DNA from 2 places in the Gordonia sp. DT30 genome. Region 1 is predicted to be linked to the other one. Evidence: riboswitches for the same ligand, from Rfam matches in the RefSeq annotation. Region 1 holds a riboswitch; the other holds the start of a gene.
The links. Region 1 has a riboswitch for thiamine pyrophosphate ahead of ACLQ3C_RS03630 (3-oxoacyl-ACP reductase). Riboswitches for the same ligand answer to the same signal wherever they lie in the genome.
Positions count from the first base shown of each region.

Region 2: it holds a riboswitch for thiamine pyrophosphate, as region 1 does, so the genes downstream of both, thiC (phosphomethylpyrimidine synthase ThiC) here and ACLQ3C_RS03630 (3-oxoacyl-ACP reductase) in region 1, are expected to answer to the same signal.

Region 1 is NZ_JBNCLY010000002.1:354,547-361,721, forward strand. Features, by position in the region: gene ACLQ3C_RS03610 (dihydrofolate reductase family protein) at 1-52, opposite strand, end outside; gene zapE (cell division protein ZapE) at 88-1,101, shown strand; gene ACLQ3C_RS03620 (GNAT family N-acetyltransferase) at 1,108-1,683, opposite strand; gene ACLQ3C_RS03625 (class I SAM-dependent methyltransferase) at 1,725-2,351, opposite strand; gene ACLQ3C_RS03630 (3-oxoacyl-ACP reductase) at 2,363-3,136, opposite strand; TPP riboswitch at 3,127-3,224, opposite strand; tRNA gene ACLQ3C_RS03635 (tRNA-Val) at 3,284-3,358, opposite strand; tRNA gene ACLQ3C_RS03640 (tRNA-Cys) at 3,371-3,444, opposite strand; tRNA gene ACLQ3C_RS03645 (tRNA-Gly) at 3,467-3,539, opposite strand; tRNA gene ACLQ3C_RS03650 (tRNA-Val) at 3,719-3,793, opposite strand; tRNA gene ACLQ3C_RS03655 (tRNA-Cys) at 3,812-3,885, opposite strand; tRNA gene ACLQ3C_RS03660 (tRNA-Gly) at 3,908-3,980, opposite strand; tRNA gene ACLQ3C_RS03665 (tRNA-Val) at 4,222-4,293, shown strand; gene ACLQ3C_RS03670 (DsbA family oxidoreductase) at 4,357-5,040, opposite strand; gene ACLQ3C_RS03675 (MFS transporter) at 5,106-6,614, opposite strand; gene ACLQ3C_RS03680 (winged helix-turn-helix transcriptional regulator) at 6,702-7,106, shown strand.
Region 2 is NZ_JBNCLY010000005.1:29,874-37,048, reverse strand. Features, by position in the region: gene egtD (L-histidine N(alpha)-methyltransferase) at 1-492, shown strand, start outside; gene ACLQ3C_RS06830 (SHOCT domain-containing protein) at 601-984, shown strand; gene ACLQ3C_RS06825 (HAD-IIA family hydrolase) at 1,092-1,889, opposite strand; gene thiD (bifunctional hydroxymethylpyrimidine kinase/phosphomethylpyrimidine kinase) at 1,899-2,816, opposite strand; gene thiC (phosphomethylpyrimidine synthase ThiC) at 2,813-4,519, opposite strand; TPP riboswitch at 4,510-4,623, opposite strand; gene ACLQ3C_RS06810 (GNAT family N-acetyltransferase) at 4,905-5,252, shown strand; gene ACLQ3C_RS06805 (siderophore-interacting protein) at 5,300-6,052, shown strand; gene ACLQ3C_RS06800 (hypothetical protein) at 6,049-6,834, shown strand; gene ACLQ3C_RS06795 (ABC transporter substrate-binding protein) at 6,858-7,175, shown strand, end outside.

The DNA of each region.
Region 1 (7,175 bases):
CATCGCCGGGGTCGGCGGATGTGACCTGGGTCGCTTTGTGCTGGTGGAGCATCATTCCTCGTGGTCGGCTGTGGCTATCCTGCCCCAATGGTGGCACGTCTGTCCGACCGGAACCCGGTGGTCTCTCCCGAGCAGCTGATCGAGGAGATGGTTCCGCCGTCCACCTTCGATTCGGTGAGCTTCGACAGCTACATCCCGGACCCCGACGAACCGTCGCAGACGGAGGCGGTCACCAAGGCCCGCGACTTCGTCGAACGTGCCAAGAAGGCGCGCGGCGGCAAGAAGGGACTCTTCTCCCGCAAGCAGACCGCACAGGGGGTCGGGCTCTACCTCGACGGCGGTTTCGGGGTGGGCAAGACGCACTTGCTCGCGTCGATCTATCACGCGATGCCCGCGCCGAAGTCGTTCGCGACATTCGTCGAGGTCACCCATCTCGTCGGGGCGTTGGGCTTCATGAATGCCGTCGAGCGGTTGTCGGAGCAGAACGTGCTGTGCATCGACGAGTTCGAACTCGACGACCCGGGCGACACCATGATCGTGTCGCGGCTGCTGACCGAACTGACCGCGAAGGGGGTGTCGATCGCGGCCACGTCGAACACGTTGCCCGGACAGCTCGGTGAGGGCCGGTTCGCCGCCCAGGACTTCTTGCGTGAGATCAAGAAGCTCGCTGCGATCTTCGAGACCATTCGCGTCGACGGACCCGACTACCGTCATCGCGACCTGCCGCCCGCCCCGGAGCCGAGGTCGGACGACGACCTGGTCGCGTTGGCCTCCTCGACCGACGGCGCCACGCTCGACGACTTCGATGATCTGTGCGCTCACCTGGCCAAATTGCATCCGTCCAAATACAAAGCACTTGTCGACGGCGTATCCCTGGTCTGCATCGAGGGCGTACATCCCGCACCGGATCAGTCGGTGGCGCTGCGACTGGTGGTGCTCGCGGACCGTCTCTACGACGCCAACATCCCCGTCACAGTCTCCGGTGCCAAGCTCGACGAGATCTTCACCGAGGAGATGCTCGCCGGTGGCTACCGGAAGAAGTACTTGCGCGCCACATCGCGCCTGCTGGCGTTGTCGAGGTTCGCGGAGTCCGCGGTCTGAGGCTCGTCACCGGCTCAGGTGCCGGACCAGGACGTAATCGTGTTCGATCGTGCCGTTGAGATCGAACGTCTTCACTCCGGCTCGACTGAACCCCATCTTTGCGTAGAACCGTTGTGCCCGAACGTTTTCCTGATTCACCCCGAGCCACACCGACGCCGCGCCGCGGTTGTCGGCGCGTGCGATTGCCGCGCCCATCAGCAGCCGCGACGGCGAGTCGGTGCGGCCTTTCGCATGATGATCGGGCAGTACGTAGACCTTGGACACCTCCGACGACGGCCGATCCGTGATCAGCGCGGCGACATCGGGATCGGCCGGCTCGCGATGGCGCACGAGGGCATACCCGACGGGCGTGTCGTCGGCGGTGCGGGCTAGCAGCACGTCGGAGTCGGCGGCGGCGATGTATCCGGCGAAGTTCTCGGGGCTCAGGTGGGCGCGGATGAACCCCGCGATGTCATCCGGGTGTGAATGCGGCGGACAGGCCAGCGGGAACGTCGAGGCGGCCAGCGCGGCCACCAGACCGGCATCTGCCGGATCCGTCACGAGGTCGACGATCACCTCGGCGGGTTCCGGCTGGGCGGACATGCTCGTCATGGCTGCCACGATAGCCCCGGGATGATCGGCGCTCAGGCGGTGCGGCCGCCGATCCCGGAGAGCATGTGGACCTCGGGGAAGCGGTGCTGCGGGTCCGGGTGGCTCAGCGTGCGCCAGTGCTCCTCGAAGCCGGCGGCGGCGAGATATTCGGCGAGGGTGTCGGGATGCCACCGCCACGCGCGCGCGACGGCATGGTCGAATTCGTGGACGCCGGGTTCATCGGCGCTCTGCGCGGCAACGAGGACCATCGCGTGCGCAGGCAACCGGCGACGCCACGACGTGAGCACCGCGGGCATCAGTTCGGGGGATAGGTGAATGAGGCTGAACCGGGCGAGAATTGCATCGACGCGGGACAGTTCCACCTCGTCGAGCCCGGCGTCGCCGTAACGAAAATCGATGTGCGGGTGGGTCGCGCGTCCTATGCCTACCATCCCGCTGCTCGGATCCACGGCGATGACCTGCACGCCGCCGGCCGCCAGATGTGCTGCGACGTGGCCGATTCCGCATCCCACGTCCACGACGACGGGATCGTCGGCGCGAGCACGGACAGTTTCGGTGAAGACCTCGATCGAATGGCGCTCGAGCGGTGTGGTGAATGCGGTCGGAAAGGTTGTCGCGTAGAGCTGCGCCAGTGCGTCGTATCCGGGTTGGTGAGCCATCGACGGGGACGTCAGTTCTTGACCAGTCCGCCGTCGACGACGAGGTTCTGACCGGTCACCGCGCGGGCCCACGGGGAGAGGAAGAACAGCACCGCGTCGGCGAACTCACGCGGCGTGGTCACCGACCGTAGCGGGGTGGTGGCGGCGATCGCGTCGAAGACGGCCGACGGGGTCGCGGCGCTGGCGTCGGTGGTCCGCAGCAGACCGCCGGAGACCATGTTGACGTTGATTCCGTCGGGTCCGAGATCGTGCGACAGCGTGCGTGTCAGGGCCAGCAGCGCGGCCTTGGCGGCGGTGTAGTCGTGATACGGCACGACGGGATTCTGAAATAGGTTGGTCCCGATCGTGACGATGCGGCCGCCGCCGCTCGCGCGCAGTCCGGGCAGCGCCGCCTGTACCGTGTTCAGCGCACCGCCGACGACACCGCGGAACTGGGCGTCGAGTTCGGACCAGCTGAGGTCGTCGGCATGCGAGCGCGCATCGCCGTTGAACGAATAGTCGGGCAGCGCATTGGTGACAACCGCGCTGATCGGCCGATCGAAATACGTTGCAGCAGTGTCGATCATCGATCGGACGGCGTTTGGGTCGGCGACATCGGCGGCGATCGCCACGGCGCGTGGCCCGATCTCGGTGGCCAGTGCGGCCGCCGCGTCGGCGCTGCGACGATAGTTGATGACCACGCGCGCGCTCTCGGCCGCCACGGCGCGGACGATCTCGGCGCCCAGACCGCGGCCGCCGCCGGTGACGAGTACCACGTGATCGGAAATCGGCAGTGCAGCAGGCACGGTGACCATCCCTTCGCCAGTCCGAACTGGTGCAGGTTCGACGGGTGTGATCTCAGCCGGCCGGATGCCGGCACCCCGTGTCAGAGAGCCATCAGATCGTATGGGTGCCGCGGATGCAAGAAACCCGCCGGCGAGCGGCGGGTTTCGTGGTGCGCGATACAAGGATTGAACTTGTGACCTCTTCCGTGTCAGGGAAGCGCTCTCCCACTGAGCTAATCGCGCAGGATATGGAATTGGAGGTGGCGACGGGAATCGAACCCGTGTGCACGGCTTTGCAGGCCGTTGCCTAACCACTCGGCCACACCACCAGATGCGAGTTCACTCGCGCCGAGCGGATGACGGGATTCGAACCCGCGACCCTCACCTTGGCAAGGTGATGCGCTACCAGCTGCGCCACATCCGCATGTTCCCTGAGCCGATCCGATCGCTCAGGACGTGCTGCGCAACCATATTCGATGGGCCGCCCATACGCCAAATGCGCAGGCGCGTTCCACGCACCGGCGGCGGAAATTGCTCACGAATCAGGTGCGGCCGACAGGAGTCCGAGAGCGCCGAAAACCCGCCGGTACGCGGCGGGTTTCGTGGTGCGCGATACAAGGATTGAACTTGTGACCTCTTCCGTGTCAGGGAAGCGCTCTCCCACTGAGCTAATCGCGCGGGATATGAAATTGGCGGTGGAGGTGGCGACGGGAATCGAACCCGTGTACACGGCTTTGCAGGCCGTTGCCTCACCACTCGGCCACACCACCAGATGCGAGTTCACTCGCGCCGAGCGGATGACGGGATTCGAACCCGCGACCCTCACCTTGGCAAGGTGATGCGCTACCAGCTGCGCCACATCCGCATGCCCGCGAGCGATCTTGTGGACCATGGTGCTCGCGGCGCGGGACAGAACATTATCCGAACGTCACGGAGATACCAAATCGGCTGGTCTCAACTCACCCTGACACACAGGGAGCTGCCGAGATGTCGCGGATCTGGGGGGCTCGGAGCGGCACGCAGGAGACGACCTGCATTTTGCCGAACACGACCTTCGCCGTGTAACCTTCCTCCTCGTGCACCGGCGCCCCGAGCGCCGGCCACACGGTCCCGTGGCTCAGTGGAAGAGCGTCCCGTTCACACCGGGAAGGTCGCTGGTTCGATCCCAGCCGGGACCACTCTGTTGCCGATATTCACACCGCTCACCGGTCCGGTTCTTCCTCCTCGCCCTTGTGACAGGTCTATTCGGTGCTCCACGCGCGGTTGATCGCCTCGGCGTAGCCGTCGGAGTCTGTGGAGCCGGCGACCGCGATGCGACCGTCGAAGACCGTGAAGGGCACGCCGGTGATGCCGAGTTCACGGGCTTCGGTCTCGTCCGCGCGAACCGTGTCGGCAAACTCGTCACCCGATAGGACTGCTTCGACCCGGCTTCGGGGGATGCCGAGGCGGTCGGCGTGGTCGGCGAGCACGATGTGGTCATAGACGTCGGCGCGACCGCTGAACAGTGCTCGTTGAAGATCGCCGAGCAACTCCCCGGCAAGCCCAAAGGTGTCGGCGAGGTGCAGGACCCGGTGAACGTCGAAGCTGTTCGACAGCACCCGATCTCCGGTGTAGGGCAGCCCCTCGTGGTGGGCGATGGCAGCGACCTTTTCCTCCATACCCATGGCTTCGGTGGGGGACAAGCCGTATTTCGCGCGGAGAAGCTCAAGGTTCGGCTTCGACTCCGCCGGCATGCCCGGGTCGAGTTCGAAGGAACGGACCTTGACGGTGATGGCCTCGGCGTACGGCGAAGATCCGATGGCCTGATCGAGCCGATTCTTGCCGATGTAGCACCACGGGCAGGCGAGGTCACCCCAGACATCGATCTGGAGCCGCTTACCCTGTGGTGCTGCCGCCGACGTCTGCGTTGGTGTCGATCTGGTCATTGTCGAATGTCCTTTTACTTGTGTGGAGGGTGGTTTCTTCGGAGCGTGGTGTCGACGCGGGTGCGTCAGTTGGCGACCCGGTCGGGGTCTGCCTGCTCGGGGTCCGACTGCTGGGGGTTCGTCTGCTCGGGGTTCGCCTGGGCGGGAACGGACTTGGGTGTGGCCGGAAGCAGTGCGGCGACAAGGGTCAAGACGAGGCTGACCGCGGCGATGATGACAAAGACGGTGCGGTAGCCGTGGACGATACCGTCCGCCGCGCTGAGTCCGGTGTGAGTGGCCGTGGTGGCTGCGACGGTGACCAGGAGTGCGAGCCCGATCGCTCCACCGACCTGACGGGACATGTTGACCAACCCTGATGCGAGACCGGCGTGTTGGTGGTCGATCCCGATCGTGGCGGCCGCGACGATCGGCACGAACATCAGACTCATCCCGGCCCCGGCGACGAGCGTCGGCCCCAGTACATAGATCGCATAGTCGGAGTGGACCGGGATTCTCGACAGCCATGCCAAGCCGCCGGCGGAGACGACGCTGCCGACGATGAGCAACAATCGCGGACCGAACCTCGCCACCAGTCTCTGACTCGCGATCGCGCCGATCGCCGTCATCACGGTCATCGGGACCAGCGACAGGCCGGTGCGGACGGCGCTGTAGCCGAGAACCTGCTCCTCATACAGGGAGAGGAAGTAGACGACTGCGGTCAGGGTCACGCCGAGGCCGGCGAAGAGGATGTTGGCGATGGTCAGTGGACGATGGCGAAAGATACTCAACGGGACCAGCGGGGCAGCGGTGCGGGTCTCGATGACCACGAAGGCCGTCAGCAGGACCACGGCGGCGAGCAAGGCTGCGATCACGTTCGCCGATCCCCACCCCTTACTGCTCGCGGCCGACAGGCCGTACACCAGGGCGACCACCCCGAGCGTGGCCGTCACCGCACCGGGGACGTCCAGGCGACGCCAATTGCTGACCGCGGCGGCGGGCAGCAGGCTGATCGATGCCACGACGAACAGGACGATCCCGATGGGCACGTTGATGAGCAGCACGTACCGCCAGCCCAGTGCAGAGGTGAGTACTCCTCCGAGCACCAGCCCGGCCGCGCCGCCGATCGAGGCTGCTGCCGACCACAAGGCCAACGCGCGAGTTCGGTGATGGGCGGCCATCGGGCTGGTGATGATCAGGCTGATGGTGGCCGGCGTCATCGCGGCGGCCCCGAGTCCTTGTACGAAGCGGGCGACGAGCAACCATTCGCTGTTCTGGGCCAGACCGCCCGCCAGGCCGGCGAGTGTGAAGATCACCAGTCCCGTCAGGAACACCCTCTTCTGCCCAAAGAGGTCCCCGGCTCGTGAGGCGAGCAGCAGGAAGCCGCCGAAGGTCACGAGATAGCCGTTGATGACCCATTGCTGGCCGTCGACGGACAGCCCGAACTCCTCATGTATCCCGGGCAGGGCGACGTTCACGATTGTGGTGTTCATCACCAATACGAATTGAGCTGTGCAGGCGATCGCGATGATCACCCAGACGGGCACCCGTAGCGTCGGGGCGCCGGTCGGGGATTCGGCGGATTTCGGTGTGGTCATGCCTGCCTTCTCGAGCGTCTGGTAGTTACTTGTTGTGTGTCACCAGATCGTCTGTGAGTATTGGGTCATGCACAAGAAGGCACTTTCATGTCAGTAGGGCACATCGAGACGTCTGTCCCGCTCGGTTCGAGCGAGGACTGCCCGACTCGAGAGATTCTCGATCGGGTCGGAGACAAATGGAGCGTTCTGGTGATCGTCTTTCTCGGCCGGCGCACCCACCGGTTCAACGAGCTGTATCGCGCGATAGACGGCATCAGCCAGCGAATGCTCACGCTCACGGTGCGCGCTCTCGAGCGCGACGGGCTGGTGAATCGCACGGTCTACCCGACCGTGCCACCCCGGGTCGACTACGAACTGACCGAGCTCGGCCGGACGCTGCTCGATCCGATCGAAGCCCTCAACGCATGGGCGAACGCCCATCGTGACGACATCCGGGCCGCGCGTGCACGGCATGATTCCGAGTCGACGGCCGCCGCTGCCCAGGCCGACTGATCCGGCCGCAGTCGGCCGGGCAGCGCTTTGGGTGCCGTGAGAATTCGTAAAGCGCTGCGACGCAAGGAT
Region 2 (7,175 bases), on a different contig from region 1:
CTCGGCGGCACCATCGGCAACTTCACCGACGCCGACCGTCGGCGGTTCTTCGCCGTACTGGCCGGTGCACTGGCCCCCGGTGACTTCTTGCTGCTCGGCGCGGATCTGATCAAGGACACCGGACGTCTCGTCGCCGCGTACAACGACAAAGCCGGGGTGACCGCGGATTTCAACCGCAACATGATCGAGGTGTTGCGGACCGGGCTCGACGCGACCGGCCTGTACGTCGACGACTTCGACCACCTCGCCCGGTGGAATCCGGTCCGGCACCGCATCGAGATGTGGTTGCGCGCGCGCCGCGACGTCGACGCGTACTTCGGTGTGCTGCAACGTGAGTGGACGCTGGCCGCGGGTGCGGAGATCCGGACCGAGATCAGTACGAAGTTCGAACTGCCGGTACTGGGTGCGGAGCTCGACGACGCCGGGTTGCGGCCGGTGACCAGTTGGACCGATCCGTTCGGCGACTTCTCCCTGACGCTGACGCGACGCTGAGCGATCGATTCGCCGACGCGGGACCCGGTACCCGGCCCGTAATGTGTGGCATGCTGTGCACGGTCAGAAAACTGACAACGCACAACTCATCGTTTAAGGAGCATCCCGATGTGGGGTTCATTCTGGAACTTCCTGTGGTCGATGGTCATCATCTTCGCCTTTGTGGCGTACCTGATCGTCCTCTGGTACGTGATCGCCGACCTGTTCCGAGACCGCAAGGCGTCCGGGTGGTCGAAGGCCGTCTGGGTCATCTTCCTGATCATCATCCCGTATCTGACAGCGCTGGCGTACCTGTTGTTCAAGGGTCAGGGGATGGCCCAGCGCGCGCAGGCAGCTGCGGTCGAATACAAGAAGGATTCCGACGACTACATCAAGACCGTCGCGGGTACTTCGCCGGCACAACAGATTGCGGATGCGAAGTCGCTGCTCGACTCGGGCGCGATCACCCCGGAAGAATTCGAGCACCTCAAGTCCAAGGCTCTCGCACACTGAGGCCACGGCAACTGACTGTCCGGCACGCTGCTGACTGTCCGGCAGGCTGCTGACCGTCCGGCACGGGCGGGCCCTCGTACACCGAGGGCCCGCCCGTTGCCGTCAGGTCACAGGATCTCGGGTTCGGTCCCGAACGGGTTGTCGGTGTGGCCGACGAGGTCGGCAACCGAGTCGATGACATGGGTGGGGCGATAGGGGAACAGTTCGACCGTTTCGATGGTGGAGATTCCGGAGAGCACCAGGATCGTCTGCAGTCCGGCTTCGAGCCCGGAGATCACATCGGTGTCCATGCGGTCACCGATCATCAGCGTGTGTTCGGAATGTGCGCCCATCTTGCGCAGCGCCGACCGCATCATCAGCGGGTTGGGTTTGCCGACGTAGTACGGGTCGCGATTGGTGGCGCGCGAGATCAACGCGGCCACCGCGCCGGTGGCCGGCAGGGAACCCTGCGTGGAGGGGCCGGTGGCATCGGGGTTGGTGGCGATGAACCGGGCGCCGCGTTCGACCAATCGGATCGCGGTCGTGATCGCCTCGAACGAATATGTCCGGGTCTCCCCGAGTACGACGTAGTCCGGGTCGGCGTCGGTGATGACATAGCCGACTTCGTGGAGCGCCGTCGTCAGCCCGGACTCGCCGACCACATAGGCCGAACCTCCCGGACGCTGGGTGTCGAGGAAGCGTGCGGTGGCCAGTGCCGAGGTCCAGATCGAGTCCTCGGGGATGTCGAGGCCGGTCCGCAGCAGACGTGCACGCAGGTCGCGCGGCGTGCGAATCGAGTTGTTGGTGAGCACGGTGAACGGAATGCCGTTGTCGCGCAACTCGTCGATGAGGGCGTCGGCGCCGGGGATCAGATGCTCCTCGCGGGTGAGAACGCCATCCATGTCCATGAGGTAGTTCCAGCTCATGGCCCCACGCTAGCGGACGGCGACGCCGTCGTCCGCCGTCCGGTGAACCCGCCACAGCGGATTCACCGGGCCGTGTCCGGCGCCGAGCGGATAGGCGGCCTGCAGGCCGCGCGTCACCCACGTCTTCGCGAAGGCGACCGCGTCGGGGACCGAGTAGCGGTGGGCGAGCGCGGATGCGATGGCCGCGGCGAGGGTGTCCCCGGCGCCGTGATCGTGGCCGGTGTCCACGCGGGGATGCGTGAACTCGGCGAATGACGCGCCGTCGAACAACAGGTCCGGGCTCTGCGCACTGCCGCGCAGATGCCCGCCTTTGACCAGCGCCCACTGCGGACCGAGGTCGTGCAGTGCGCGCGCCGCGTCGCGCTGGGTGGACTCGTCGACGACCTCGATGCCGGTGATCAGGCGAACCTCGTCGAGATTCGGCGTGACGATCGTCGCCAGTGGGAACAGCTTGTTGCGCAGCGCATCCAGCGCCTCGGTGGCCAGCAGCTGATCGCCGTGCATCGACGCGCACACCGGGTCGAGGATCAGGGGTGCCGCGCCGTCGCGGCCGATGCCGGCGTCGACGCAGGCGTGCGTGACCGCTTCGATGATCGGCTCCGACGCCAGCATGCCGGTCTTGGCGGCACCGACCCCGATGTCGGAGACGACCGAATCGATCTGTGCGGCCACGACCTCGGGGGGGATCTCATGAAAACCGCTCACCCCCAACGAGTTCTGGACCGTCACCGCCGTCACCGCGACGCAGCCGTGCAGACCCAGCAGAGCAAAGGTCCGCAGGTCGGCCTGGATGCCCGCGCCGCCGCCGGAATCCGAGCCGGCGATCGTCATCACCCGGACCGGCGTCGAACCCGGTGCGGCCGTGGGCAACAGCGGTGGATCGCCGGTATCCGCCGAGCCGGCCTCGCTGCCCGGCGAGTCGGTCATGCCGGGTTCCCGGCATCGATCGGCAGGTAGATGCGGCCGCCGGCGTCGGCGAATTCGGCAGACTTGGCGGCCATCTCCTCGGCGATCTTGCGATCGATGTCCTCGGCGGTGACCAGATTGTTCTCCTCGGCATAGGTGCGCACATCGGCCGAGATCCGCATGGAGCAGAACTTGGGACCGCACATCGAGCAGAAGTGCGCCGTCTTGGCCGGTTCGGCGGGCAGGGTCTCGTCGTGATATTCGCGGGCGGTGTCGGGGTCGAGGGCCAGATTGAACTGGTCGGTCCACCGGAACTCGAAGCGCGCCTTGGACAATGCGTCATCACGTTCCTGGGCGCGCGGGTGTCCCTTCGCGAGGTCTGCTGAATGCGCGGCGATCTTGTAGGTGATGACGCCGACCTTCACGTCGTCGCGATCGGGCAGTCCCAGGTGTTCTTTCGGGGTGACGTAACACAACATCGCGGTGCCGGCCTGCGCGATCATCGCCGCCCCGATCGCCGAGGTGATGTGGTCATAGGCGGGTGCGATGTCGGTGGCCAGCGGTCCGAGCGTGTAGAAGGGTGCTTGTTCGCAGAGTTCCTCCTCCAGCCGTACGTTCTCGGCGATCTTGTGCATCGGCACGTGGCCGGGGCCCTCGATCATCACTTGCACCCCATGCGATTTCGCCTTTGTGGTGAGTTCGCCCAAGGTGCGCAACTCGGCGAATTGGGCTTCGTCGTTGGCATCGGCGATCGAGCCCGGCCGCAATCCGTCACCGAGGGAGAAGGTGATGTCGTAGCGGGCGAAGATCTCGCACAGCTCGTCGAAGTGGGTGTACAAGAAGGATTCCTCGTGATGGGCCAGGCACCAGGCCGCCATGATCGAGCCGCCACGGGAGACGATGCCGGTGACCCGGCGGGCGGTCAGTGGCACGTAGCGCAGCAGCACCCCGGCGTGCACGGTCATGTAGTCGACACCCTGCTCGGCCTGCTCGATGACGGTGTCGCGGTAGATCTCCCAGGTGAGTTCGGTCGGATCGCCCTTGACCTTCTCCAGCGCCTGGTAGATGGGGACGGTCCCGACCGGGACCGGCGAATTGCGCAAGATCCATTCGCGGGTCAGGTGGATATCGGACCCGGTCGAGAGATCCATGATGGTGTCGGCGCCCCAGCGGGTGGCCCAGACCATCTTCTCGACCTCCTCGGCGATGGAGCTGCTGACCGCCGAATTGCCGATGTTGGCATTGATCTTCACCGCGAAGGCCTTGCCGATGATCATCGGCTCGGACTCGGGGTGCCGGTGGTTGACCGGGATCACCGCGCGGCCGGCGGCCACCTCGGTGCGCACCAGCTCGACCTCGACGTCTTCGCGGGCTGCAATGTAACGCATCTCCGGTGTGACGAGACCGGCACGGGCCCAGGCCAATTGGGTGGCTGCCCCATCGACGGGTGCCGGCCGTTGCCACGACTCGCGGGTGCGCGGCAGCCCCTTGTCGACGTCGATGACGGCATCGGTGTCGGTGTAGGGCCCCGACGTGTCGTAGACGTCGAGATGTTCACCGTTGGTCAGATGGATGCGGCGCTGCCCGATTCGCAGGTCACCGATCTCGAGATGATGTTTGGTGCTGCCCTCGATCGGGCCGGTGGTGAGGATGTCGCTCCCGACCGTGCTCTCGGTGGCTGCATTCTCGGTGGTTGCGGCATCGGTGGGCACACGTGTTTTCATGGTCGATCTCCCTACGCCGGCATTATCCGGACAGGTTCGGGCGGTCGGCGACCGCCAGTCGCCATCTCAGCCCCCGGAACGTGGGAGCCCCCGCGTGGTGAAGTTGTATGAGCGTTGCGTCACGACTGTGCGCAGTGGCCACCCTACCCGCAAGGTCCCGGACCCGGCTGCCGGATGTCGGCTGCCCGGCGTTGGTTGCTGATGCACGTTGCTGTTGCCGGGGTGTGTGTCGGCTTTGTTCACAGGCAATTTGCGCGCGAAAGACTTGCGCCTACGTAACCGTAGGGTATTGTGTGATCGGGATCACAGAGAGGATCTGTCGTTCGGGGGGAGCCGAGCGACGCAATTCGTCGTCTCAGCACGACGTGATGAGGGGTGAGGACCAATGAATCGCAAACACCGGCACCGCCCGCCGCAGTCGGCGCAGTCGATTCTGCAGCAGATCTCGCAGGTCGTCCACAATCCGTCCCGGGAGAGATTCGAGCTCTGGGTGGCCGGTGACCTCGTCGGCGTCCTGGGCTATTCGGTCGAGGAGGCCGATGGTCAGCGGACCATCACGGTGTTGCACACGGTGCTCTATGACGAATACACCGGCCACGGACTCGGAACGCGACTTGCGCGTGGAGCCCTCGCCTACATCCGGGACCAGGGCGCGCGGGTGCGCCCGGTCTGTTCGTTCACCAAGGACTTCCTCGACGGGCATCCCGGGATCGTGCCGTTGGCTCCGATCTGAGATTAGGTTATCCTGTCCTCACATTTCGAGGAGAGGGGCCGTTCGGCATGGCCGAGACAAGCCAGAAAGCAGCGTCGCGCGGATGGCAGGGGGCAGTTCTCAAGCTGCTGCGCGCCGATGACTACGAGTTCACCGTCACCAGTACCGATACGATCACCGACCACTACCTGCGGATCGGGTTGCGTGGCGGTGGCCTGCTCGCCGACCACCCGATCCATCCCACGATGTGGGTGCGGCTCTGGTTCGAGTCGGACGGCAGTGCGCACCAGCGGGGGTACACGATCGTCGACCCGGACGCCGGCACCGACACCTTCTTCATCGAGTTCGCCGTCCACGAGGGCGCCGCGCTGCGGTGGGCGCTCGCCGTCCGGCCCGGCGACACCATCGGCGCCACGTTCATGGGGTCCAAGTTCACGATTCGGAATCCGGCGCCGGCAGGCTGGCTGATCGCCGGCGACGCCGCATCGCTGCCGGCGATCAACTCGCTGCTCGACGCGTTGAGCGAGACGCTGGCTCCCGGGGCGGCGACGATCTGGTTCGAGTACTCGCACGCCGACGATCGTGAGCTGCCGATCAGGGTGCGTCCACAGGACACCGTGCACTGGATCGAGCGGGGCGCCGACGGGACTGCGATCGTCGACGCGGTGCGCGCCGCGGCGGCCCCGCAACCCGATCACTTCGGCTGGGTTGCACTGGATTCGGTGGCCACTCGAGCCGTGGCGCAGGTGTTCCGGACGGAGTACGGACTCGGGAAGAAGGGTGTCAAAGCCCAGGCGTACTGGCAGGTCGACTCGAAATGAGCTATCCGACTACACAAGACACCGCCGGGAATGATGCGGCGGCCGACCAGTCGGGCGAGGCCGCCGGCTCGTCCCTGAACTGGCCGACGGTGCTGGCCTCGGCCGGCATCGCGGCGGTCACCTCGGCATTGATCGTGACGATCGGCGTCGTCGGACTGCTCGTCGCCGACAATCGCGGGGGGCTGCAGAGCACGGCGGCCCAGCCGACCGTCGTGAACCTCGGCGCACCGAGCCCGCAGGCGGCCGCGGCTGCGGCAGCGCCCGGACCGACGACACCGCAGGCGCCGGCCGGCCAGACGCCCGAGCCGGCTCCGACGGAGGCAGTCCCGCCCGCAGCCGGTGCGGTGGCGCCGACCGCCGCCTCCGTACAGCAGAGCACCGTACAGCAGAGCACCGCGCCGCAGGCCCCCGCACAGCAGAGCGCCGCGCCCGCGGCGCTCTCCGCTGCGCAATTGACCACCAAGGTCAAGGTGGCCATGAACACCGGTGCCTCCCGGACGGCGCGCGCAGCCGAATTGCAGGGTGGGCAGCGGGCGCTGACATCCGTCGACGCGGTGGCGCGACTGATGGCGGCCTATCCCGATGCCGGCTTCAGTTACCAGATCGTCGGTCCGGTGGCCGTCAACGCCACCACGCAGACAGCGCAACTGCAGATGTCGTTGGTGGGCAACGGCTCTCGATACAAGCCGATGAAATGGATATGGCTCGACGACAAATGGAAGCTCTCCAACGAAAGTGTCTGTGTGATCGCCGCCTACGCGATGGTGCCGTGCTCGGTATGAGAACGCGAGGGGTAGTGAGCAGAATCCGGATACTGACCGCCGTCCTCGCGGCCCTGATCGTGGCCGTCGTCGCCGGGTGTTCGGCGCCGGCGGACGACGATGCGGGCGGCTCGGTGCAGCTCAACCTGCCCGACGGGAGATCGGTGACGATCCCGCACACACCCCAGCGGATCGTCACCCTCGGCGGGCAGTGGACCGATGTGCTGTTGTCCTTCGGGCGCAAGCCGGTCGGCTACTACGACGCGATCCAGACGACCGCCCATCAGCTTCCGCCGTGGTACGGCACCGAACTCGCGGACTCGACGCCGCTCGACCCGAACGGCGACATCGTCGCCGCCGTG